DNA from 3 places in the Citrobacter sp. Igbk 17 genome. Region 2 is predicted to be linked to each of the others. Evidence: predicted binding sites of a transcription regulator. Region 2 holds the regulator's gene; each other region holds the start of a gene.

Region 1 (8,265 bases), on a different contig from region 2:
TCTTAAGCCATTTGCCCGGAGTCAATTGGTCTTACCAATTTCATGTTCTTGACGCTAAAGTAACAAAGTATTCACCTTCTGTCCATACAGGTTTTGATTGAAATCAGTAAAGGAGGCATATTTTAACAACATTACAGAAATAACGTTTCAAACATGTAACTATGCACAAATGTTAAATTTACCCATCCCGAGGTAGTTTTAACCGAATTGAAACGAAAAAATATATTATCTGAACCGATTCACCTGCTTATTTATCGATTTATCAATCACTATTTTCGAATAAAAATTCAAATTGGAAATTTTGTGGTAGATAAACTCGCGCTTACAAATGGTTTCTTTTTATTCAACTCGTCACTCACGCCGCATAAAGCAGGTGCATTCGCGCTCGCATAACATTATTCTGATCAAGACAAAAGTCTTTAGGCAACATTTCATAATTCATTACTGTAAATAAATTAATACAACAAACGGAATTGCAAACTTACACACGCGTCACTGCGTGGTTCAAAATATAAGTACTCGAAAGATGAAGAGTAAAACCACACACGAGGTTTCATGATGGAAAGTCAACAGCATGGCGATCAGCTAAAGCGCGGCCTTAAAAACCGCCATATACAGCTTATCGCGCTGGGTGGCGCGATTGGTACCGGGTTATTCCTCGGAAGCGCATCCGTTATTCAGTCTGCAGGGCCGGGTATTATTCTGGGTTACGCTATCGCCGGATTTATCGCTTTTCTGATTATGCGTCAGCTAGGTGAAATGGTGGTGGAAGAGCCGGTGGCAGGCTCCTTTAGTCACTTTGCCTACAAATACTGGGGGAGCTTTGCCGGTTTCTCTTCCGGCTGGAACTACTGGGTACTGTACGTTTTGGTTGCCATGGCTGAGCTAACCGCCGTAGGTAAATACATTCAATTCTGGTATCCGGAGATCCCAACATGGGCTTCGGCAGCAGCCTTTTTTGTGATCATCAACGCCATCAACCTGACCAACGTAAAAGTGTTCGGTGAGATGGAGTTCTGGTTCGCCATTATTAAAGTCATTGCCGTGGTTGCAATGATTCTGTTCGGCGGTTGGCTGCTGTTTAGCGGCAACGGCGGCCCACAGGCCAGCGTCAGCAACTTGTGGAGCCAGGGTGGATTCCTGCCACACGGCTTCACCGGGCTGGTGATGATGATGGCGATTATCATGTTCTCCTTTGGTGGGCTGGAACTGGTCGGGATCACCGCAGCAGAAGCCGATAACCCGGAACAAAGCATTCCAAAAGCGACTAATCAGGTCATCTACCGTATCTTGATTTTCTATGTAGGCTCCCTGGCGGTACTGCTTTCCCTGATGCCATGGACGCGCGTAACAGCAGATACCAGCCCGTTTGTCCTTATTTTCCACGAGCTGGGTGACACCTTTGTTGCCAATGCGCTGAACATCGTGGTGTTGACCGCCGCCCTTTCTGTCTATAACAGCTGCGTATACTGCAACAGTCGCATGCTGTTCGGTCTGGCTCAGCAGGGTAACGCGCCAAAAGCGCTGATGAACGTGGATAAACGCGGCGTGCCGGTTAACACCATTCTGGTCTCCGCACTGGTTACCGCACTGTGCGTACTGATTAACTATCTGGCACCGGAATCTGCGTTTGGCTTGCTGATGGCACTGGTGGTTTCCGCATTGGTCATCAACTGGGCAATGATTAGCCTTGCGCATATTAAGTTCCGCAAAGCGAAACAGCAGCAGGGCGTCGCCACTCGCTTCCCGGCACTGCTCTACCCGCTAGGTAACTGGATCTGCCTGATTTTCATGGCTGCAGTACTGGTGATTATGTTGATGACGCCGGGCATGGCGATCTCTGTGTACCTGATCCCGGTATGGATTGCCATTCTTGGCATTGGCTATCTGTGTAAACAGAAAACGGCCGGGGCCGTAAAAGCGCATTAATCCTTTCCCCCCCACCTGCACCAGGTGGGGGTTGTTATCTGCTTCACACTTTCCCACAGATGACTGTTTAGTCCATATCAGCGGCGCTATCCTGCAACGCAAAAACACCAGCACCAGACAATAATTCTCTCCATATCACATTAATGGAGTGCGCTTGATGGAAACCAGAAAGCTGTCGGTGAAAGAAAAGATCGGCTATGGAATGGGCGATGCCGGATGCAACATCATATTCGGCGCTATCATGCTGTTTGTTAACTATTTTTATACAGATATTTTCGGTCTTGCTCCAGCACTTGTCGGCGTATTGCTGCTCTCTGTACGCGTTATTGACGCTGTTACTGACCCTATCATGGGGGCAATGGCCGATCGTACTCGCAGTAAATATGGTCGGTTTCGTCCATGGCTTCTGTGGATGGCTTTCCCCTACGCATTATTCAGCGTACTGATGTTTACCACCCCGGAGTGGACGTATAACAGCAAAGTTATCTATGCGTTTGTCACCTACTTCCTGCTCTCTATTACCTACACAGCAATCAACATTCCCTACTGCTCACTCGGTAGCGTCATCACCAACGATCCGAAAGAACGCGTCGCCTGCCAGTCGTATCGTTTCGTGCTGGTCGGGATTGCCACTCTGCTACTCTCACTCACGCTACTGCCAATGGCAGAGTGGTTTGGCGGGGAAGATAAAGCCAAAGGCTATCAGATGGCGATGGCCGTGCTGGCTTTCATTGGTATGTGCATGTTCCTGTTTTGTTTCGCGACCGTGCGCGAACGTGTACGCCCTGCGGTACCCACGAACGACGATTTGAAAGCCGATCTAAAAGACGTGTGGAAGAACGATCAGTGGGTAAAAATCCTGCTATTAACCCTGTGCAACGTCTGCCCGGGCTTTATTCGTATGGCTGCCACCATGTACTACGTCACCTGGGTTATGCAGCAAAGCACACAGTTCGCAACGTTGTTTATCAGCCTTGGCGTTGTCGGCATGATGATCGGCAGTATGCTCGCGAAGGTATTAACTGACCGCTGGTGCAAACTGAAAGTCTTCTTCTGGACCAACATCGTACTGGCGGTGTTCTCCGGCGCGTTTTACTTCTTCGATCCGAAAGCCACCATGATGATTATGGTGCTCTACTTCCTGCTCAACATCCTGCATCAGATCCCTTCTCCACTGCACTGGTCGCTGATGGCGGATGTGGATGACTACGGCGAGTGGAAAACCGGTAAACGTATTACCGGGATCAGCTTCTCGGGCAACCTGTTCTTCCTGAAGCTGGGGCTGGCGATTGCCGGCGCGATGGTGGGCTTCCTGCTCTCCTGGTACGGTTACGACGCAGGCGCGAAAGCGCAAAGTGACTCCGCGATTAACGGCATTATGCTGTTGTTCACTATTATTCCGGGCGTCGGTTATCTGATTACCGCAGGCGTGGTTCGTCTGCTGAAAGTTGACCGCGAATTGATGCAGCAAATCCAGTCAGACCTGGAAAAACGCCGCGCCAACTACCGTGAATTGAATGAGTACCATGATGTTAAATCGACTGAACATGTAAGGAAAGCCTGATGAATCAGTGGCCGAATCCCTTTATCGAACAGCGTGCCGATCCGTTTATCCTACGTGACGGTAACCACTATTATTTCATTGCTTCAGTACCTGAATATGACCGACTGGAGCTGCGCCGGGCTGACTCTCTGGAGGGATTACGCACCGCGGAACCCGTTGTTGTCTGGCGCAAACCGGACAGCGGCCCAATGAGTCAACTTATCTGGGCCCCCGAGATCCACACTATTGCCGGTAAGTGGTACATCTACTTTGCGGCCACGCACACCCAGGCGCTTGATACGTTGGGTATGTTCCAGCATCGCATGTTTGCTTTGGAGTGCGCAGATGCCGATCCGCTAAGCGGTAAGTGGGTTGAGAAGGGGCAAATTGAAACCCAGTTTGATACCTTCGCGCTTGATGCCACAACGTTTAACCATCAGGGGAAACAGTGGTATTTGTGGGCGCAGAAATCGCCTGATATTGCCGGAAACTCCAATGTTTATCTCGCAGAGATGGAAAACCCTTGGACAATCAAAGGCCAGCCGGTGATGCTCAGCCATCCGGAATATGACTGGGAATGTCGGGGATTTTGGGTCAACGAAGGTCCAGCCGTCGTGGTGCACGGAGACAAATTGTTTGTCAGTTACTCCGCCAGCGCAACCGATGAAAACTACTGCATGGGTTTACTGTGGATCGATCTCCATGCCGATCCGCTAAACCCGGAAAACTGGCATAAGTCACCGCGTCCGGTCTTCACCACCAGCTATGAAAACCGTCAGTATGGACCCGGGCACAACAGCTTTACGCAAACGCCGGAAGGGGATGATGTACTGGTGTATCACGCAAGGAATTACACCGAAATAGAGGGGGATCCGCTGTATGACCCGAATCGCCACACCCGACTGAAGCTTGTACGCTGGGATGAGAACGGCATGCCGGATTTTGGCGTGCCACCCGCCGATACGCTTTAAAATGTTTGCCCGGTGGCGCTGCGCTTACCGGGCCTACGGCACTTACATATGGTGTAGGCCGGATAAGCGTTAGCGCCATCCGGCACAACGCTACACTAATGCCCCATAAATGGTGAGCAGCGCAATCACCACAACCACGACAAACGACGTTTTCTTCGCCATTGCAACGGCTGCTTTCGGCGTTTCGACCTTATCAGTATGCGGCTCACGCGCCAGCGAGAACTGCGCCAGACGGGTCAACACCTGATACTGCGAAGTATGCAGATCCGCCAGCGATGCAAACCAGGCGGGCAACGCCTTCTCACCGTGTCCTAACAGCGCATAGACCACACCCGCCAGACGTACCGGAACCCAGTCCAGGACATGCAGGATCGCGTCAATGCCTGACTGCAGACGCTGATGCGGTGTCTGGTAGCGCGCCAGCCAGGATTGCCACGCACGTAAAAAAGCATAGCCGACTAGCGTCACCGGTCCCCACGGACCACCGACGATCAACCAGAATAGCGGCGCCAGATAAAAGCGGAAGTTGTTCCATAACAGCGCATTTTGTAGCTCACGCAGAAACTCTCGTTCATCACAATCCGGCGGCACGCCATGAATCAGCGTCAGCTCACTGGCCATCGCCTCACGGGCGTGCGCATCATTACGTGAAGCCGCATTCAGGTAGGCATGATAATGAAGGCGCACCTTGCCAGCACCGATGCACAGCAAACCAATTAAGATCCACACCACCAACAGCGGAACATTAAACAACAACCCATGCAGCGCGCGCAGTAACAGGAATGTCACTACCATCGCAATAATGGTCATTCCTAACGTTCGCGCCATAGAGAAATGCTTAACCCGCCGGAAAAAAGCCTCAATCCGGTGATCAAGCTGCCAGTGCTCACCCAGCTTAAACAAGCGCTCAACAATCAGCACCAGTAATGTTGTAAACAGCGTCATGTCATCTCCTTGTGTGACGAGGGGGTGACCAGGGCGCGAAACCTTGCCCAGTCAAAAGATGGCCCAGGATCGGTCTTCCGTTCGGGCGCAATATTGCAATGCCCAGTCATGTTGCTGGCAATCGCCGGATAACGCTGAATCAGCGTCTGCGTCACGGCAGCCAGTTGCTGGTACTGAACATCGGTATAAGCCAGCGTATCCGTACCTTCAAGCTCAATACCAATTGAAAAATCATTACAGCGTTCACGCCCCTGATAGCAGGAGACGCCTGCATGCCAGGCACGTTTGTCAAAGGGAACATATTGCACAACCTCGCCGTCACGGCGGATCAGACAATGGGCAGAAACGCGCAAATGGGCAATTTGTGCAAAAAAGGGATGGGCGTTGGGATCAATTGTTCCAGTAAATAACGCGTCTATCCATGGGCCGCCAAATTCACCGGGTGGCAGGCTGATATTATGCACCACCAGCAAAGAAGGGCTTTCGTCATCCGGGCGGCAATCGTAATGAGGAGAGGGAACGCGTCGTGCCTCTGCCAGCCAGCCCTCGTCTAACAACATGCAGAATCTCCTTATTGGTGGTGCTCATATCAGGTTCAGGGTAGCATGTTTCTACCTTATGATTCGTTAGCAATTTGGAGTTTTATCATGCCGCCTCGCCGCTATAACCCTGACTACCGACGTGACGCGCTGTTGGAACGCATAAATCTCGATATCCCTGCCGCGGTTGCCCAGGCGCTGCGCGAAGATTTAGGCGGAGAAGTTGATGCCAATAACGATATCACCGCACAGCTTTTACCTGAGGATATGCGTTCTCATGCCACTGTCATTACACGCGAAGAGGGTGTTTTTTGTGGGAAACGCTGGGTGGAAGAGGTCTTTATTCAGCTTGCTGGCGATGATGTCAGCATCAACTGGCATGTTGAAGATGGCGACAGCATTAAGGCTAACCAACCGCTGTTTGAACTGGATGGCCCTTCCCGCGTGTTGCTAACCGGCGAACGTACCGCACTCAACTTTGTGCAGACGCTGTCTGGCGTGGCAAGCGAAGTGCGAAAATACGTCGACCTGCTGGCCGGGACAAAAACCCAACTGCTGGATACACGTAAAACGCTGCCTGGGCTGCGTACGGCGCTGAAATACGCGGTGCTCTGTGGCGGCGGCGCGAACCATCGTTTAGGTCTTTCTGACGCCTTCCTGATTAAAGAGAACCACATTATTGCTTCCGGTTCGGTACGTCAGGCCGTGGAGAAAGCCTTCTGGCTACACCCGGATGTTCCGGTTGAAGTGGAAGTGGAAAGCCTGGATGAACTGGACGATGCGTTGAAAGCCGGAGCGGACATCATCATGCTGGACAACTTCGAAACCGACCAAATGCGCGAAGCGGTCAAACGTACCAACGGCCAGGCGCGTCTGGAAGTATCGGGTAACGTCACCTATGAAACGCTACGCGAATTCGCGGAAACCGGCGTGGATTTCATCTCTGTGGGCGCACTGACCAAACATGTCCGCGCACTCGATCTTTCGATGCGTTTTCGCTAATCGCTGACTGTTCTGCCCGATGGCGTTTCGCCTATCGGGCTACAGCCCCAGCCAGATAAGTCTTATACGCCGCAGTCTGGCTGTTTATTCGAGCGCCTTCGCAAATATGTTGTCTGACTCTGTAATTTCGTAAAATTCCTCTGAACCGGTCTTCTCGTTCTATTTTTTGCCCCTCGCCTGAAATCCCTTCGATTTGCCAAAGTAGCGCCAGCTAACTCAGGGAGCAAATCAACAATGGATAAACAACGAGGTTTCACGCTAATCGAACTGATGGTGGTCATTGGCATCATTGCCATCCTCAGCGCTATCGGTATCCCGGCTTACCAAAACTATCTGCGCAAAGCCGCGCTGACGGACATACTGCAAACCTTTGTCCCCTACCGTACTGCCGTCGAACTCTGCGCGCTGGAGCACGGCGGAACAGAAACCTGTGATGCCGGAACAAATGGGATCCCCTCTGCGACCACCACCCGCTATGTCTCAGGTATGAGCGTTGAAAAAGGTATCGTCAGCCTCACTGGGCAGGAAAGTCTGAATGGGCTAAGCATCACCATGACGCCCGGTTGGGATAACGCCAACGGCATAACGGGCTGGAATCGCAACTGCGCTATCCAGAATGACAGCGCGCTGCAACAGGCCTGTGAAGACGTTTTTCGCTTTGATGCCAACTAAGGAAAAGAGATGAATACCACACAACTGACGGCACTTTGCCAACGTTATCAGGGAATATTGTTGGATGCAGACAATGACGTGGTGCATATCGCCGTTGTGGATGCCCCTTCCCACGAACTGCTGGATGCACTGCATTTTGCAACGACCAGGCGTATCGATATTGTGTGCTGGACACGTCAGCAAATGGAGGGTCACACACACACGCCACATAAAATGCTCCCGGCCATCATCACAGAAAGCAGCGCAACTGCCGCGGGGTTGCTGAACCATGCTTTTCAATCCGCGTTGGCACAACGGGCTTCTGATATTCATATTGAACCTGCGGAGAATCACTACCGGATCAGGATGCGTGTGGATGGCGTACTACACACATTGCCGGAAGTCACCACAGAGATGGGCATAGCTCTCACCGCAAGATTAAAGGTATTAGGCAGTCTGGATATTGCCGAGCACCGACTCCCGCAAGATGGGCAATTTACCGTGGAGATTTCAGGTGAACCCATTTCGTTTCGCATCGCCACGCTGCCTTGCCGATGGGGTGAAAAAGTAGTGCTACGCCTGCTTCACCAGGTTAATCAAACGCTGGAGATCAACGCACTGGGCATGTCTGAGGCACAGTTGGCTACGTTTTCACAAGCATTACAGCAACCACAGGGATTGATTC
Region 2 (8,265 bases):
GTGACTTTGTCGACCTGGCATGGAGCGAAGATCCACAGCAGGCCAAACATAAGCCGCGCCTGGTGGTTTTTCACGGTCTGGAAGGAAGCCTGAACAGTCCGTACGCGCATGGCCTGATTGAAGCGGCGCAAAAGCGCGGCTGGCTCGGTGTAGTGATGCATTTTCGTGGCTGTAGCGGTGAGCCAAATCGCCTGAATCGTATTTATCACTCTGGTGAAACAGAAGATGGCACCTGGTTTTTAAACTGGCTGGAGCGAGAGTTTGGACGCGTTCCAACCGCTGCAGTAGGTTATTCGCTCGGTGGGAATATGCTGGCCTGCCTGCTGGCGAAAGAAGGGAACACGATCCCCATTGATGCGGCAGTTATCGTCTCTGCACCGTTTGTGCTGGAAGCGTGTAGTTATCACATGGAGAAGGGTTTCTCCCGCGTCTACCAGCGCTACCTGCTCAATCTGCTGAAAGCCAACGCCTCACGGAAACTGGAAGCGTATCCGGGGTCGCTGCCAGTGAGCCTCGCGCAATTAAAATCCCTGCGTCGTATTCGCGATTTCGACGATTTGATCACGGCTAAAATCCACGGTTTTGCTGATGCTATAGATTACTATCGTCAGTGCAGCGCCATGCCACTGTTGAATCGGATCGCCAAACCGACGCTGATTATCCACGCCAAAGACGATCCGTTTATGGATAGCCATGTCATCCCACAACCCGAGAATCTGCCCCCACAGGTGGAGTATCAACTCACCGAGCACGGTGGACACGTCGGATTTATTGGTGGCACGTTACGTCGCCCTGAGATGTGGCTGGAATCGCGTATTCCAGACTGGCTGACAACATATCTGGAGGCATCATCATGATGATTCCCTGGCAAGACATCTCCCCGGACGCACTGGATAACCTGATTGAAAGCTTTGTCTTGCGCGAAGGCACCGATTATGGTGAACATGAACGCTCGCTCGAACAAAAAGTCGCCGACGTCAAACGCCAACTACAATCAGGTGAAGCTGTGCTGGTGTGGTCCGAACTGCATGAAACGGTCAACATAATGCCGAGGAAACAGCTTCACGAGTAATCCGCTGCCGACGGCTGACTATAATAAAAAACCAACCTATTTATGGAGTTGTTATGTCTGCCAAACATCCGGTGATTGCGGTAACAGGATCCAGTGGCGCGGGGACCACCACCACCAGCCTCGCGTTTCGTAAAATTTTCGCACAGTTAAATCTGCGTGCCGCCGAGGTGGAAGGTGACAGTTTTCATCGTTATACCCGCCCGGAAATGGATATGGCGATCCGCAAAGCGCGCGACGCCGGACGACACATCAGCTACTTCGGCCCTGAAGCGAATGACTTTGGCCTGCTCGAACAAACCTTCATTGAGTACGGCCAGACGGGAAAAGGACAGTCGCGTAAATATCTGCATACCTATGATGAAGCCGTTCCATGGAACCAGGTTCCGGGCACATTCACCCCATGGCAACCGCTTCCTGAACCTACTGATGTACTGTTCTATGAAGGATTGCACGGCGGCGTCGTTACACCACAACAAAATGTGGCGCGGCATGTCGATCTGCTTGTTGGTGTTGTCCCTATTGTGAACCTGGAGTGGATCCAGAAACTCACCCGCGATACCAGCGAACGCGGGCATTCACGTGAAGCGGTAATGGACTCGGTCGTTCGTTCAATGGACGATTATATCAATTACATTACGCCGCAGTTTTCCCGCACGCATATTAACTTCCAGCGAGTGCCCACCGTCGACACCTCCAACCCCTTTGCGGCAAAGAGTATTCCGTCACTGGATGAGAGCTTTGTAGTGATTCATTTTCGTAATCTGGAAGGCATCGATTATCCCTGGCTGCTGGCTATGCTGCAGGGTTCATTCATTTCCCATATCAATACATTAGTCGTGCCGGGCGGCAAGATGGGGCTGGCGATGGAATTGATCATGCTGCCATTGGTGCAGAGGCTGATGGAAGGTAAAAAGATAGAGTGATGTATGGGATGTGCCCGATGGCGCTACGCTTATCGGGCCTACGAGTCGGTATCGTTATGTAGGCCGGATAAGGCTACGCCGCCATCCGGCATCATATGTTAAGCAGCAATCACTTCGTAGGAATGGGTGATATTCACCGCTTTTTCCAGCATCAACGCCACGGAGCAATATTTCTCAGCAGAAAGATCAACCGCCCGAGACACAGACGCATCTTTCAGGTCGCGCCCCGTCACGATGAAATGCAGATTGATGTGGGTAAACAGACGCGGTGCTTCTTCACGGCGCTCAGAGGTGAGCTTCACTTCGCAGTTGGTGACATCCTGGCGTCCCTTTTGCAGAATGGACACGACATCAATGGCGCTACACCCCCCTGCCGCCATTAATACCATCTCCATCGGGCTCGGCGCTTTATCACCAGAGTTACCGTCCATCAAAATTTGGTGGCCTGAGGCGGACTCACCGAGGAAGGTTAACCCCTCAACCCACTTTACACGCGCTTGCATATTTCGTAACTCCAATGTTTCAATTTTCCTGACAGATTACGCGTACATAACAATTCTCGCAATGGAAGGCGACCTGCGTCATGCTGAAGCGAGACACCAGGAGACACACGGCGAAAGCTATGCTAAAACAGTCGGGATGCTACAGTAATACATTGACGTACTGCATGTATGCAGAGGACATCACATTACAGGCTGCAATCTATTTTTAGCAGCCCCCTTCCCAGGTAGCGGGAAGCACATTTTTGCAACCCCAGAGACAGCGTCGTGTTCTGGCTCTGGAGACAGCTTATAACAGAGGATAACCGCGCATGGTGCTTGGCAAACCGCAAACAGACCCGACTCTCGAATGGTTCTTGTCTCATTGCCATATTCATAAGTACCCATCGAAGAGCACGCTGATTCACCAGGGTGAAAAAGCGGAAACGTTGTATTACATCGTTAAAGGCTCAGTGGCAGTGCTGATCAAAGATGAAGAAGGGAAAGAAATGATCCTCTCTTATCTGAATCAGGGCGATTTTATTGGTGAATTAGGCCTCTTCGAAGAAGGCCAGGAACGTAGCGCCTGGGTACGTGCCAAAACCGCATGTGAAGTCGCTGAAATTTCCTACAAAAAATTTCGCCAATTAATCCAGGTCAACCCAGATATTCTGATGCGCCTGTCTTCTCAGATGGCTCGTCGTCTGCAGGTAACGTCTGAAAAAGTGGGCAACCTTGCCTTCCTCGACGTAACCGGTCGTATCGCCCAGACTCTGCTGAATCTGGCGAAACAGCCTGACGCGATGACCCACCCGGATGGCATGCAGATTAAAATCACCCGTCAGGAAATTGGCCAGATCGTTGGCTGTTCCCGTGAAACCGTTGGTCGTATCCTGAAGATGCTGGAAGATCAGAACCTGATCTCCGCACATGGTAAGACCATCGTCGTCTACGGCACGCGTTAATCCCATCGACATGGCGTGTTACGTAGTAATGCGCCATTTTTGTTTGCTCCGATGTGGCGAAGACTGATTTATCACCCCGAGATCAACTACGCACTACGACAGACGCTGGTGCTATGTTTACCTGTGGCTGTCGGTCTTATCATTGGTCAGCTTCATCTGGGACTGTTGTTCTCCCTCGTCCCTGCCTGTTGCAATATTGCGGGTCTTGATACCCCACATAAGCGCTTTTTCAAACGCTTAGTGATTGGCGCGTCGCTGTTTGCCGGCTGCAGCCTGATAATGCAGTTACTGCTGGCACAGACTATACCGCTGCCGCTGATCCTCACCGGCCTGACGCTGATTCTCGGTGTGACTGCTGAGCTAAGCCCGTTGCATGCACGACTTCTGCCCGCCTCACTGATCGCGGCGATTTTCACACTGAGTCTGGCCGGGAACATGCCCGTCTGGGAGCCATTGCTGATCTACGCGCTGGGGACAGTATGGTACGGCCTGTTTAACTGGTTCTGGTTCTGGATGTGGCGTGAACAACCGCTGCGCGAATCACTCAGTTTGTTGTACCGCGAATTAGCCGATTACTGTGAGGCTAAATACAGCATGTTGACCCAGCATGCCGATCCCGAAAAAGCGCTACCCCCCCTGCTGGTCCGTCAACAGAAAGCCGTGGATCTGATTACCCAGTGCTACCAGCAAATGCACATGCTGTCGGCACATCACAATAATGAATACAAACGCTTGCTACGTGTTTTCCAGGAAGCGCTGGATTTACAGGAGCATATTTCCGTTAGCCTGCACCAGCCCGAAGAAGTGCAAAAGCTGGTCGAGCGTAGTCATGCTGAACAGGTGATTCGCTGGAATGCTCGCACCGTTGCGGAACGTCTACGCGTACTGGCCGATGACATTTTGTATCACCGCTTACCGACGCGTTTTTCGATGGAAAAGCAGATCGGCACCCTGGAGAAGATTGCCCGGCAGCACCCGGATAATCCGGTGGGACAATTTTGCTACTGGCATTTCAGCCGCATTGCCCGCGTGCTGCGTACCCAACGCCCACTGTATGCCCGGGATTTGATGGCTGATAAACAGCGTCGATTACCGTTAATTCCTGCACTGAAAAACTATTTGTCGTTGAAATCTCCGGCGCTGCGTAACGCCGGACGCATCAGCGTCATGTTGAGTATCGCAAGCCTAATGGGTAGCGCTTTACACCTGCCAAAACCTTACTGGATCCTGATGACGATACTGTTCGTCACGCAAAATGGCTACGGCGCAACCCGGGTGCGTATTTTACACCGCTCGGTGGGCACGCTTGTCGGACTGGTCATTGCCGGCGTCACGTTGCACTTTCATATTCCTGAGGGTTTTACGCTGGCAGCTATGCTGCTGATAACCCTGGTTAGCTATCTGATCATCCGTAAAAACTACGGCTGGGCCACCGTGGGCTTTACGGTCACAGCGGTATATACCCTACAGTTACTCACGTTGAACGGGGAACAGTTTATCGTGCCCCGGTTTGTCGACACCGTGATCGGTTGTTTGATCGCCTTTGGCGGTACGCTCTGGCTGTGGCCGCAATGGCAGAGTGGTTTACTACGTAAGAACGCTCACGATGCACTAGGAGCAGATCAAGAAGCCATCCGTCTCATCCTCAGCAACGATCCGCAGGCCACGCCGTTGGCGTATCAGCGCATGCGGGTCAATCAGGCGCAAAACACGCTGTTTAACTCATTAAACCAGGCCATGCAGGAACCTGGGTTTAACTCGCACTATCTGGCAGATATGAAACTGTGGGTTACACACAGCCAGTTCATCGTCGAGCACATCAATGCAATGACTACCCTGGCAAGGGAGCACACGATGTTGACGCCGGATCTGGCGCAGCGATATCTGGAATCCTGCGAAATTGCACTCCAGCGCTGTCAACAGCGGCTGGAATATGACGGACCGGGAAGTTCTGGTGATGTGAATATTCTCGAATCACCAGAGATGCTCTCACACGGCCCATTAAGTACGCTTGAGCAGCATCTACAACGAATACTGGGGCACCTTAACACCATGCACACCATCTCTTCTGTTGCCTGGCGCCAGCGACCGCACCACGGTATCTGGCTGAGCCGCCGACTGCGGGACATGAAGGGTTAAGAGATTTGCCGGATACGCTACGCTTATCCGGCCTACGAATCACACCTTACCCTGTAGGCCGGATAAGGCGCTCGCGCCGCCATCCGGCAATCAGCCCACCACCTTCGCTACCGCCTGCGCGAAGCGCTGCATCCCTTCATCGATATCCGCCTGCTCTACCACCAGCGACGGTGCAAAACGCATCACGTCCGGCCCGGCGTTTAGCACCATCACCCCTTCGTGCGCAGCAGCGTAGAGGAAATCACGCGCCCGGCCTTTAAACTGCGGCTTCAACTCAGCGCCAATCAACAGTCCCATGCCGCGAATATCGCTGAAAATATCAAACTGCTGATCAATTTTCTGCAAATGCTGCACAAAGGCATGCCGTTTGGCCTGAATACCTTCCAGCACTTCCGGGGTGTTGATGATATCGAACGCCGCTCCCGCAACCGCGCAGGCCAGCGGGTTACCGCCGTAAGTCGAACCGTGCGAGCCAACATGGAACGCGGAGGCAATCTCCTGGGTGGTCAGTACCGCGCTCACCGGGAAACCGCCGCCTAGCGCCTTCGCGCTGGTGAGGATATCCGGCGTCACGTCATAGTGCATATAGGCAAACAAATCGCCGGTACGCCCCATCCCGCTCTGCACTTCATCAAACACCAACAGCGCCTGGTGCTGGTCACAAAGTTCACGTAAACCTTGCAGGAATTCCGGCGTAGCCGCAGTGACGCCGCCTTCTCCTTGAATAGGCTCAACCACCACCGCACAGGTATGATCATCCATCACCGCTTTTACGGCATGCAGATCGTTAAACGGTACATGGATGATATCCGCGGGCTTTGGTCCAAAGCCATCAGAGTATTTCGGCTGCCCACCCACGGAAACGGTAAACAGCGATCGACCGTGAAACGCATTATGGAAGGCGATAATTTTAGTTTTGAATGGGCTATGGCGCACACAGGCGTAATGGCGTGCCAGCTTAAAGGCGGTTTCGTTAGCTTCGGTACCGGAGTTCATGAACAACACGCGTTCAGCGAAAGTGGCATCAATGATTTTGCGGCCTAAACGCAACGCCGGCTCATTGGTGAACACGTTACTGGTATGCCACAGAGTTTCACCCTGGGTTTTTAATGCCTCGACCAGTGCCGGATGGCAATGCCCTAACGCGGTCACTGCAATGCCGCCCGCGAAATCAACGTACTCTTTACCCTGTTGATCCCAGACTCGACTTCCTTTCCCCTTTACCGGGATAAACTCTGCCGGTGCATAAATCGGCAGAATCACTTCATCGAATGTTGCGCGCGTAATTGCAGTTTGTTCAGTTGCCATGTCATTACCACCCTGTTAAGCAGAAATGCTAGTGAAATTATAATCACAAAATATGAATAAAAAATCACTAAATAGCAACCCTAAATCACCGGTTAAGTAAATTAGCCAGCAGCTGATGCCCCTGTTCGCTTAGGATGCTCTCCGGGTGAAATTGCACCCCTTCCATATCCCACTCCCGGTGACGAATGCCCATAATCTCCTGCGTTTCACTCCACGCCGTCACTTCAAAGCACTCAGGCAACGTCTCAGGTGCGACCACCAACGAATGGTAGCGCGTCACCGTTAGCGGGTTTGCCAATCCCTGAAAAACACCTTGCCCGGTATGCGTAATGGGTGAAGTCTTACCGTGCATCACTTTCGCCGCCCGCACGACGGTCGCGCCAAAGGCTTGTGCCATTGCCTGATGGCCCAGACAAACGCCCAGCATAGGGATCTTACCCGCATAATGACGAATGACATCCAGCGAGATGCCCGCATCATCCGGCGTGCATGGCCCCGGAGAAATGACGATTTTCTGCGGATTCAGGGCATCAATTTGCGCCAGCGTCAGCGCGTCGTTGCGTCTGACAAGGACATCTGCGCCCAGTTCGCAGAAGTATTGATACAGGTTCCAGGTAAAAGAATCGTAGTTATCGATAAGCAGGATCATGGCGGCTCCGGTACAGAAGAACCGCGCTATTCTACTCAATTTCCAGGGCTTCGCTTACCACTTTACGAAATATCGCCTGCAGTGCGGACAGGTCACCCATGGCGCCGCTTTGATTTGCCTGGTTCCACTCCTCAACCTGGATGCCCTCCCAGTTGAGTATATACCCGGCATGAATCGCCAGCTGTTCGAAGAAAATACGCTGCGCCAGACCACTGCCGATGCGAAACGGGTGCAGCACGTTAATTTCGCAGTAGTAATGTGCGAGGCGGTCCACAAACTTTTCTGGCGGCAATCCCACCAGCCAGGACTCGTCTTCCAGGTCCTGCATCAGCACGTTGCCCTCTTTCTCTATCCAGGCAAAATGGCAGAAAGGTGTGTCGCCCTGATAAATATCGACTTCGCGTAGCTTGCCAGCCCAGTCGAAAATATCCTGATAAAGCTGGCGATGAATAGCGCACAGGTAGGGTAAACCACGAACTAACGGCCCCAGTTCAATTGTGGCGGCACGCAGCGCCGTCAATTCATAAGCTGCCTGCGCCAGACGCTGCGCCTGATGAACCCCCAGCCGGTTACGCATAACGTTCAGCCCAGGATACAAATAGGGGTCGCGTCCATCACCGAATTTATCGCTCATAGTGCCTCCGCAATTCTTCAAGACGCGCCAGGGCGTCTTCAGCGCTCAGAGTAACCCGTGGAATATCCACGCCTTCCAGTCGCCGGCTTGCCTGGA
Region 3 (8,265 bases), on a different contig from region 2:
TAACGCATTATGTTGAGCAATACGGCTATGCGGCGCTGATTATTGGCAGCCTTGCCGAAGGCGAAACCATTACCTTGCTAGGCGGTGTTGCTGCGCATCAGGGAATTCTAAAATTTCCGCTGGTGGTGCTCTCCGTTGCGTTGGGTGGGATGATTGGCGATCAGTTACTCTTTTTACTTGGGCGTCGTTATGGCGGCAAAATTTTACGTCGTTTCTCGCGTCATCGGGCAAAAATCCACTACGCGCAGAAGATGATCCAACGGCGTCCCTATCTGTTTGTGGTCGGCACGCGCTTTATGTACGGCTTTCGCGTCATTGGTCCGTTGCTGATTGGAGCCAGCCACCTGCCGCCGAAGATTTTCATCCCACTGAATATCCTGGGGGCGTTTGTCTGGGCTTTGCTGTTTACCACACTCGGCTATGTGGGTGGTGAAGTGATTGCCCCATGGTTGCATAGCCTCGACCAGCATATTAAACATGGGATCTGGTTGGTTTTGGTTATCGGCGTTGTAGTGACTGCCCGCTGGTGGATGAAACGGCGAAGTAAACGCAAAGAACAGGCAAATTGACCCGACAGCGGCTTCTGCCGGGTCAGACTATCAGGAGGCGCGGTAACCGCCGCCCAGTGCGCTGGTCAGCTGTATAGACGCATCCAGCCACTGTCCCTGTAGAACCAGACCATTAAGCTGTTCGCGTAATGCCGGAATTTTGGCCTCGCTAACCCGGGAACCCGCAATGATACCGGCGCTATATCGTGCCTGTGCAAGCCCCACGACGCGCTGTGCGTCATGTTCAATTTGCTGCTGGTGCTGGTTCTTCTGCGCCAGCGTTTCTACCTGTGATGCCGCACGCGCCACGTCATTCACCGCATCGACCACGGCCTTGTTGTAATTTGCCACCGTCAGATTGCTCTGCGCTTTCGTGATATCGAGATTCGCATTCAGTCTGCCGCTATCAAAAATAGGCAGCGTCAGTCCAGCCGTCACGCCCATCTGCTGTGCAGAATGGCGGAACAAATCGCTCAGATGTAGCGCATCCTGCTGTAAAAACGCCATCAGGTTAACGTCCGGATAGAATGCCGCTTTTGCCGCATCAATGCTGCTCAGCGTTGACTCGATGTACCAGTGTGCGGCCTGTAAATCAGGGCGGCGGGCCAGCAGCGAATAACCAAGCTGGGACGGTAGCTGGCTTTCTACCGCCGGTAGCGTTGTCGCTTTAAGCTTCATGACGGAAGATTGCGAGTTGGTCAGTGCGCTCAACCGCGCCTCTATCACCTTCATTTTGCCGCTGACATCGTTCAGTTGCTGCTCCGTTTTACTGGAGTCGATATCCGTTTCAACGCCTTCGACAGAAGAGGTAATCCCGTTTTGATACAGTTGACGATCGACGGTGATGACGTTCTGCTGCTCGTTTTTAATCTGCGTCAGCACGGTTTTCAGCGCCGCCTGCGTCTGCCACTCCCAGTACAAACGCGATACACCGCTCGCCAGTAACTGCCGAGTTTGCTCACGCTCAGCCTCACGCGCTTTCACCTCACCAATACGCGCCGCCACTTCAGCCCGGTTTTTACCCCACAGATCCAGATTCCAGCCAGCGGTTAAACCAAAGGTGCCGTTGGTGTACCATGGTCCAGTAGTGCCTGCCGCAGGATCGGTAATGGCAAACGGTCCCATTAAACCTTCTGCCGACATTCTTTGACGTTCAACGTCTGCAGAAAAATCAACCTCTGGACCATCCTGCGCCTGAACCGCTTTAGCCTGCGCTTCTGCCAGTTGAATGCGCTGTTCTGCTACCTGCATATCTGGAGAATTCTTGAGGGTACTGTCAATCAACGCATTCAGCTGTGGATCGTGATACGCCTTCCACCATTGGCTATCCGGCCAACCATTTTTTAATGCCGCAGGCAACGCGGAGTCAACGTTCACAGCGGGCGTCTGCTGTGACAGCGATTGGCGATTGTCATGCATAGGTGCACAACCGACCATCAAAATAAGCAGCGGCAAACATGCCGTTGCAACAAGAACAGAGTTACGATTCATGGGAATATACGGGTAAGAAAAGATGCACAGAGAGTACGACTTACCGCATTCTCTTTTTTAGTTACGCGTGGCAATACATCTTTTGAAATAAAATCACATAATTAAGAAACATATACATAACAAATGGTTCTGTCAAAATAATTCCACTGAATTATAAATGGAGGCGTAATGTCACAAACGCTTATCAGGCCTGCGAAATACGCGTCCGTTCCGTCGGCCGGATAAGGCGGTTACGCCGCCATCAGGCGATAATAGGGATGGCCTGAATCGCGCGTGCAATATCCGGTGAATTATTCAACGCCCGAATTTCCTGAAACAGTTCTGTCGCTTCAACATATTCTTTACGAAGATAGCCCAGCCACTGTTTGATACGCGCCACATGATACAGCCCGGTATCACCCTGTTTTTCCAGTCGGGTATATTTTTGCAGTAACGTCACGACGTCAGGCCACGGCATACGCGGTTCGTTATATTTCACCACGCGACTCAAATTCGGGATATTAAGCGCACCGCGCCCGATCATGACGGCATCGCATCCGCTGATAGCCATACAGTCCTGTGCGCTTTGCCAGCCCCAGATCTCACCATTCGCGATAACCGGGATATTGAGACGCTGGCGGATCTCGCCAATTGCCTGCCAGTTAATGTGCTCGGCCTTATAACCTTGCTCTTTCGTTCGCCCGTGCACCACCAACTCACTGGCACCGGCCTGCTGGACGGCATCAGCAATTTCGAACTGCCTGTCACTGCTGTCCCAGCCCAGACGCACTTTTACCGTCACCGGTAAATGGGCCGGAACCGCATCACGCATGGCCTTAGCGCCACGGTAAATCAGCTCAGGGTCCTTCAGTAACGTTGCGCCACCGCCGCTGCCGTTCACCAGCTTCGACGGACAGCCACAGTTTAGATCGACGCCATACGAACCCAGCTCAACCGCGCGGGCTGCATTTTCTGCCAGCCACTGCGGATACTGCCCCAGCAGTTGTATACGCACCGGCGTACCGGATGTCGTGCGGCTGGCGTTAAGCAGCTCAGGACAAATGCGGTGAAAGACTTTTACCGGCAGCAGTTGATCCACCACGCGAACAAATTCGGTGATACAGAGATCATAATCATTCACTTCAGTCAGCAGCTCGCGCACCAGTGAGTCGAGCACGCCTTCCATCGGCGCCAGTAAAACACGCATATTGTTACCCGCAAAAAAGAGAGGCGCTATGGTAACGTCTCTATGCAGGAGATTAAAGCGTCTCAGCGCCAGGCACAGGTTTGATTATGCTGATTGGGGGCATTGCCTGATGTTCCAGATATCTATTTCCACTATGCTTAGAATTCATGATGTGATCGGTAGCACGTTTTAAAGTTTAATTGTATGATGAATCAGTCTCGTCAAGGGTTTCAATTATGAGCAAGTCACTGAACATTATCTGGCAATATTTACGCGCATTCGTCCTCATTTATGCCTGCCTCTATGCAGGTATTTTTCTTGCCTCACTGCTGCCTATAACGATTCCGGGCAGCATTATCGGCATGCTGATTCTGTTTGTATTACTGGCATTACAGATCTTACCGGCAAAATGGGTAAACCCGGGTTGCTACGTACTGATCCGTTACATGGCCCTGCTGTTTGTCCCGATTGGCGTGGGGATCATGCAGTACTTTGACTTGCTACGCGCACAATTTGGTCCGGTCGTGGTGTCCTGCACCATCAGTACACTGGTCGTATTCCTGGTAGTGAGCTGGAGCTCGCACATTGTTCACGGCGAACGCAAAATCGTTGGTCAAAAAGGGTCTAAACAATGATGTCGTATATCTGGTGGTCGTTACCCCTCACCCTGGCGGTATTTTTTGCTGCACGTAAGCTGGCAGCGCGATGTAAACTGCCGTTGCTAAATCCGCTGCTCGTCGCGATGGTAGTGATTATTCCCTTTCTGATGCTGACCGGTATCCCCTACGATCACTACTTCAAAGGCAGCGAAGTGCTGAACGATTTATTGCAACCTGCTGTCGTCGCGCTAGCCTATCCGTTATATGAACAGCTGCACCAAATCCGTGCCCGCTGGAAATCCATTATCGCCATCTGTTTTGCCGGCAGCGTCGTGGCCATGGTCACAGGCACATCTATTGCCCTGCTGATGGGGGCTTCACCAGAGATTGCCGCCTCTATTATGCCTAAATCGGTAACCACACCTATCGCTATGGCTGTGGGCGGGAGTATTGGTGGTATCCCGGCAATCAGCGCAGTGTGCGTTATTTTTGTCGGTATCCTCGGTGCCGTATTTGGCCATACCCTGCTGAATGCAATGCGCATTCGCACTAAAGCAGCACGTGGGCTGGCAATGGGTACGGCTTCACACGCCCTGGGCACGGCTCGCTGTGCTGAACTGGACTACCAGGAAGGCGCATTTAGCTCACTGGCGCTGGTGATTTGCGGGATTATCACCTCCCTGGTTGCCCCCTTCCTGTTCCCGGTTATCCTGGCGGTGGTAGGCTAATCTGCATTTTTAAGCTGTTTATTTGCGATGCGTTGCACATTTTTCATTTAAGTTTCATAAGTTGCATACACAATGAGATTTGGATCACATATAAAGCCCTGTCAGGCCCGTAAACTACGGTTCCATTACATTGTTATGAGGCAACGCCATGCATCCACGTTTTCAAACTGCTTTTGCCCAACTCGCGGATAACTTGCAATCAGCCCTGGCCCCTATTCTGGCGGATGTACATTTCCCCGCCATGCTGACGGCTGAGCAGGTATCTTTGCTTAAACGCGAATCGGGACTGGACGAAGACGCGCTGGCATTCGCTCTGCTGCCTTTAGCTGCGGCCTGCGCACGCACCCCGCTGTCCAACTTCAACGTTGGCGCGATCTCACGAGGTATCAGCGGCACGTGGTATTTCGGTGGGAACATGGAGTTTCTGGGTGCCACAATGCAGCAAACCGTTCACGCCGAGCAGAGCGCTATTAGCCATGCCTGGTTACGTGGCGAAAAAGGACTCGCCGCGATTACCGTCAACTACACCCCTTGCGGGCACTGCCGTCAGTTTATGAATGAGCTGAACAGCGGACTGGATTTACGTATTCACCTGCCCGGGCGTGAACCACACGCACTACGCGACTATCTGCCGGACGCTTTTGGGCCAAAAGATCTCGACATCAAGACGCTGTTGATGGACGACCAGGATCACGGCTTCGCGCTGCAAGGCGATGCGCTGACCCAGGCGGCGATTGCCGCAGCAAACAGATGCCATATGCCCTACAGCAACTCCCCGAGCGGCGTGGCGCTGGAGTGTAAAGATGGACAGATTTTCAGCGGTAGTTATGCTGAAAACGCCGCCTTCAACCCAACACTGCCACCGTTGCAGGGTGCATTAAACCTGTTGAGTCTTAACGGTTACGACTATCCGGACATTCAACGTGCGGTGCTGGCAGAAAAAGCGGATGCGGCGCTTATCCAGTGGGATGCGACGTCTGCCACGCTGAACGCGCTGGGTTGCGACAATATCGAGCGCGTACTACTCGGTTAAGTCGTGACGCCCGGTGGCGCTGCGCTTACCGGGCCTAAAAGCCAACCGTACAGTATGTTGGCCCGATAACGCCGCGTCATCGGGCAACAGTGACTAAAATCCCCTCAATCAGACTGCTGTTTCTTGCGCTCCGCCGTTGGGTACAGTAGCCTGATTGAAATTCCATCCAATTATCGAGTTTTCTGCATGTTAAAGCGCGTGTTTTACAGCTTGTTAGTCCTGGTAGGCTTGCTGCTGTTGACAGTGCTTGGGCTCGACAGATGGATGAGCTGGAAGACGGCCCCCTACATCTATGACGAATTACAGGATCTCCCCTACCGTCAGGTTGGTGTTGTCCTGGGCACGGCAAAATACTACCGTACCGGCGTCATCAATCAGTATTACCGCTACCGCATTCAGGGCGCATTAAATGCGTATAACAGCGGCAAAGTAAACTATCTGCTACTTAGCGGCGACAACGCACAGCAAAGCTATAACGAACCGATGACGATGCGTAAAGACTTGATTGCCGCGGGCGTCGATCCCGCTGACATCGTGCTCGATTACGCAGGGTTCCGTACGCTTGATTCGATTGTACGCACGCGCAAAGTATTCGATACCAACGATTTCATCATCATTACTCAGCGATTCCACTGTGAGCGCGCGTTGTTTATTGCGCTACATATGGGCATTCAGGCTCAGTGCTATGCGGTACCCTCGCCAAAAGATATGCTTACCGTGCGGGTGCGCGAATTTGGCGCTCGCTTTGGTGCGCTGGCCGATCTCTACCTTTTTAAACGCGAGCCACGTTTTTTAGGTCCGCTGGTACCCATCCCGACCATGCATCAGGTACCCGATGATGCTCAGGGATATCCGGCAGTCACTCCGGAACAATTACTCGAATTACAAAAGAAACAAGGAAAATAAGCATGGATGTACAAACTCTCTTCGTCGTATTGGCCTTTCTGCTCATTCCCCTCTTTTGTTTCCGGGAAGCCTGGAAAGGATGGCGCTCCGGAGCCGTAGATAAAATTAAGAAGAATGCGCGCGAACCGGTTTATGCTTATCGCTCTCAAGAGCCATTGCAATTTTGGTCCTATGTGCTGGTTTATGCCGGATGCGGATGTTTATCATTGGGTATGGTTGTTTATTTGGTATTTTATCGTTAACGATATTACCTTTATATTAGTGTTTGAGAATAACTAATATTATGATAACGGTTACCATTTCAATATAAGGGATTAATGCTGCCTGTCAGCATTTCCCTCACACCTTCTTCTATTTGTGAATCCTTTCACAGAATACTCTTCCTGCAGTGCTTAGCCTTAAGAATAGCCTTTCACTTTTTATATTTTGTTATTAACGGTTTGCCTTAATTTACTCAAGCATTAAGGAAGAAAATATGCCACAACAAAATTATCTGGATGAGCTCACGCCGGCTTTCACCCCATTATTAGCAATAAAAGAGGCCTCTCGTTGTTTATTATGTCACGATGCCCCCTGTAGTCAGGATTGCCCGGCGCAAACCGACCCAGGGAAATTTATTCGTTCCATTTATTTCCGTAATTTTAAAGGCGCGGCTGAAACTATCCGGGAAAATAATGCGCTCGGTGCGGTGTGCGCCCGGGTATGCCCAACCGAAAAATTATGCCAACGCGGATGTACACGTTCAGGAATTGATAAACCTATCGATATCGCGCGACTGCAGCGATTTATTACCGATTTTGAACAGCAGACCGCAATGAAAATCTATCAGCCCGCAACAAAAACGCTGGGTAAGGTCGCCATTATCGGTGCGGGTCCGGCCGGATTACAGGCCAGCGTAACGCTGAGTAATCTTGGCTATGACGTCACCCTCTTCGAAAAGCAGGCCCAGCCAGGCGGCTGGTTGCGTTATGGCATTCCAGAGTTTCGTCTGCCGCAGACGGTTTTAGATAATGAGATTGCCCGTATCGTGGAAATGGGCGTGACCATCAGATGCAATTGTGAAGTGGGTAATGCCCTCTCCCTTGAGCAACTCAAAACAGAATACCGCGCCGTACTGGTGACCGTAGGGATGTCTTACGGTTCTACGCTGCCTCTGTTTGACCAGGCGAATAATGTCGAAATTGCCGTCGACTTTCTGCAACGGGCCCGACAGTCAGGCGGCAATATTAGCGTCGCGCAAAGCGCATTGATCATCGGCGGTGGCGATGTGGCAATGGATGTCGCCAGTACACTGAAACTGCTGGGCTGCCCGTCCGTCACCTGTGTCGCACGTGAGGAACTGGCCGAATTCCCTGCCAGCGACAAAGAGTTCAACAGCACCCAGGCGTTAGGGGTATCGATTATTGACGGTTTCACGCCTGTGGCGGTTAGTGGAAATCGCGTCACCTTTAAGCACGTACGCCTGCCGGGAGAACTCTCGCTTGAAGCCGAACATATTATTCTTGCCGTCGGTCAACATGCGCAGCTTGATGATTTCGCCGCGTTAAAACCACAGCGCAACCTTATCGATACGCACAATTACCAAACCGCCGATCCGGTTATGTTTGCCGCGGGCGATATTGTTAAAGGCGATAAAACCGTTGTATACGCCGTGAAAACCGGAAAAGAAGCCGCTCAGGCCATTCATCACTATTTAGAGGGAGCTTGCTCATGTTAACGAAAGATCTTTCTATTACTTTTTGCGGCGTCAAATTTCCCAACCCGTTCTGCCTCTCTTCTTCTCCGGTGGGCAACT

The links. The regulator CRP, encoded in region 2, controls carbon source genes, mostly activating them, when cyclic AMP is high. The targets are predictions, from matches to a motif close to ATGTGANNNNNNTCACAT.
Region 1: the regulator CRP is predicted to act here: its motif matches at 1,961-1,978, upstream of NNO08_RS16215 (glycoside-pentoside-hexuronide (GPH):cation symporter).
Region 3: the regulator CRP is predicted to act here: its motif matches at 4,604-4,621, upstream of cdd (cytidine deaminase).

Annotation. Positions count from the first base shown of each region.
Region 1 is NZ_JANEWI010000028.1:25,935-34,199, forward strand. Features, by position in the region: gene aroP (aromatic amino acid transporter AroP) at 556-1,929, shown strand; gene NNO08_RS16215 (glycoside-pentoside-hexuronide (GPH):cation symporter) at 2,087-3,493, shown strand; gene NNO08_RS16220 (glycoside hydrolase family 43 protein) at 3,493-4,443, shown strand; gene ampE (beta-lactamase regulator AmpE) at 4,534-5,388, opposite strand; gene ampD (1,6-anhydro-N-acetylmuramyl-L-alanine amidase AmpD) at 5,385-5,948, opposite strand; gene nadC (carboxylating nicotinate-nucleotide diphosphorylase) at 6,036-6,929, shown strand; gene ppdD (prepilin peptidase-dependent pilin) at 7,164-7,601, shown strand; gene gspE (type II secretion system protein GspE) at 7,611-8,265, shown strand, end outside.
Region 2 is NZ_JANEWI010000051.1:7,989-16,253, reverse strand. Features, by position in the region: partial or broken gene NNO08_RS21255 (hydrolase) at 1-857, shown strand, start outside; gene NNO08_RS21250 (YheU family protein) at 854-1,072, shown strand; gene NNO08_RS21245 (phosphoribulokinase) at 1,126-1,995, shown strand; gene NNO08_RS21240 (OsmC family protein) at 2,094-2,498, opposite strand; gene crp (cAMP-activated global transcriptional regulator CRP) at 2,807-3,439, shown strand; gene NNO08_RS21230 (YccS/YhfK family putative transporter) at 3,491-5,578, shown strand; gene argD (bifunctional acetylornithine/succinyldiaminopimelate transaminase) at 5,669-6,886, opposite strand; gene pabA (aminodeoxychorismate synthase component 2) at 6,972-7,535, opposite strand; gene NNO08_RS21215 (putative adenosine monophosphate-protein transferase Fic) at 7,567-8,169, opposite strand; gene NNO08_RS21210 (YhfG family protein) at 8,159-8,265, opposite strand, start outside.
Region 3 is NZ_JANEWI010000012.1:90,496-98,760, reverse strand. Features, by position in the region: gene NNO08_RS09710 (DedA family protein) at 1-569, shown strand, start outside; gene mdtQ (multidrug resistance outer membrane protein MdtQ) at 600-2,039, opposite strand; gene dusC (tRNA dihydrouridine(16) synthase DusC) at 2,281-3,225, opposite strand; gene NNO08_RS09695 (CidA/LrgA family protein) at 3,441-3,839, shown strand; gene NNO08_RS09690 (CidB/LrgB family autolysis modulator) at 3,836-4,531, shown strand; gene cdd (cytidine deaminase) at 4,680-5,564, shown strand; gene sanA (outer membrane permeability protein SanA) at 5,751-6,470, shown strand; gene NNO08_RS09675 (DUF2542 family protein) at 6,473-6,712, shown strand; gene NNO08_RS09670 (NAD(P)-dependent oxidoreductase) at 6,946-8,187, shown strand; gene preA (NAD-dependent dihydropyrimidine dehydrogenase subunit PreA) at 8,181-8,265, shown strand, end outside.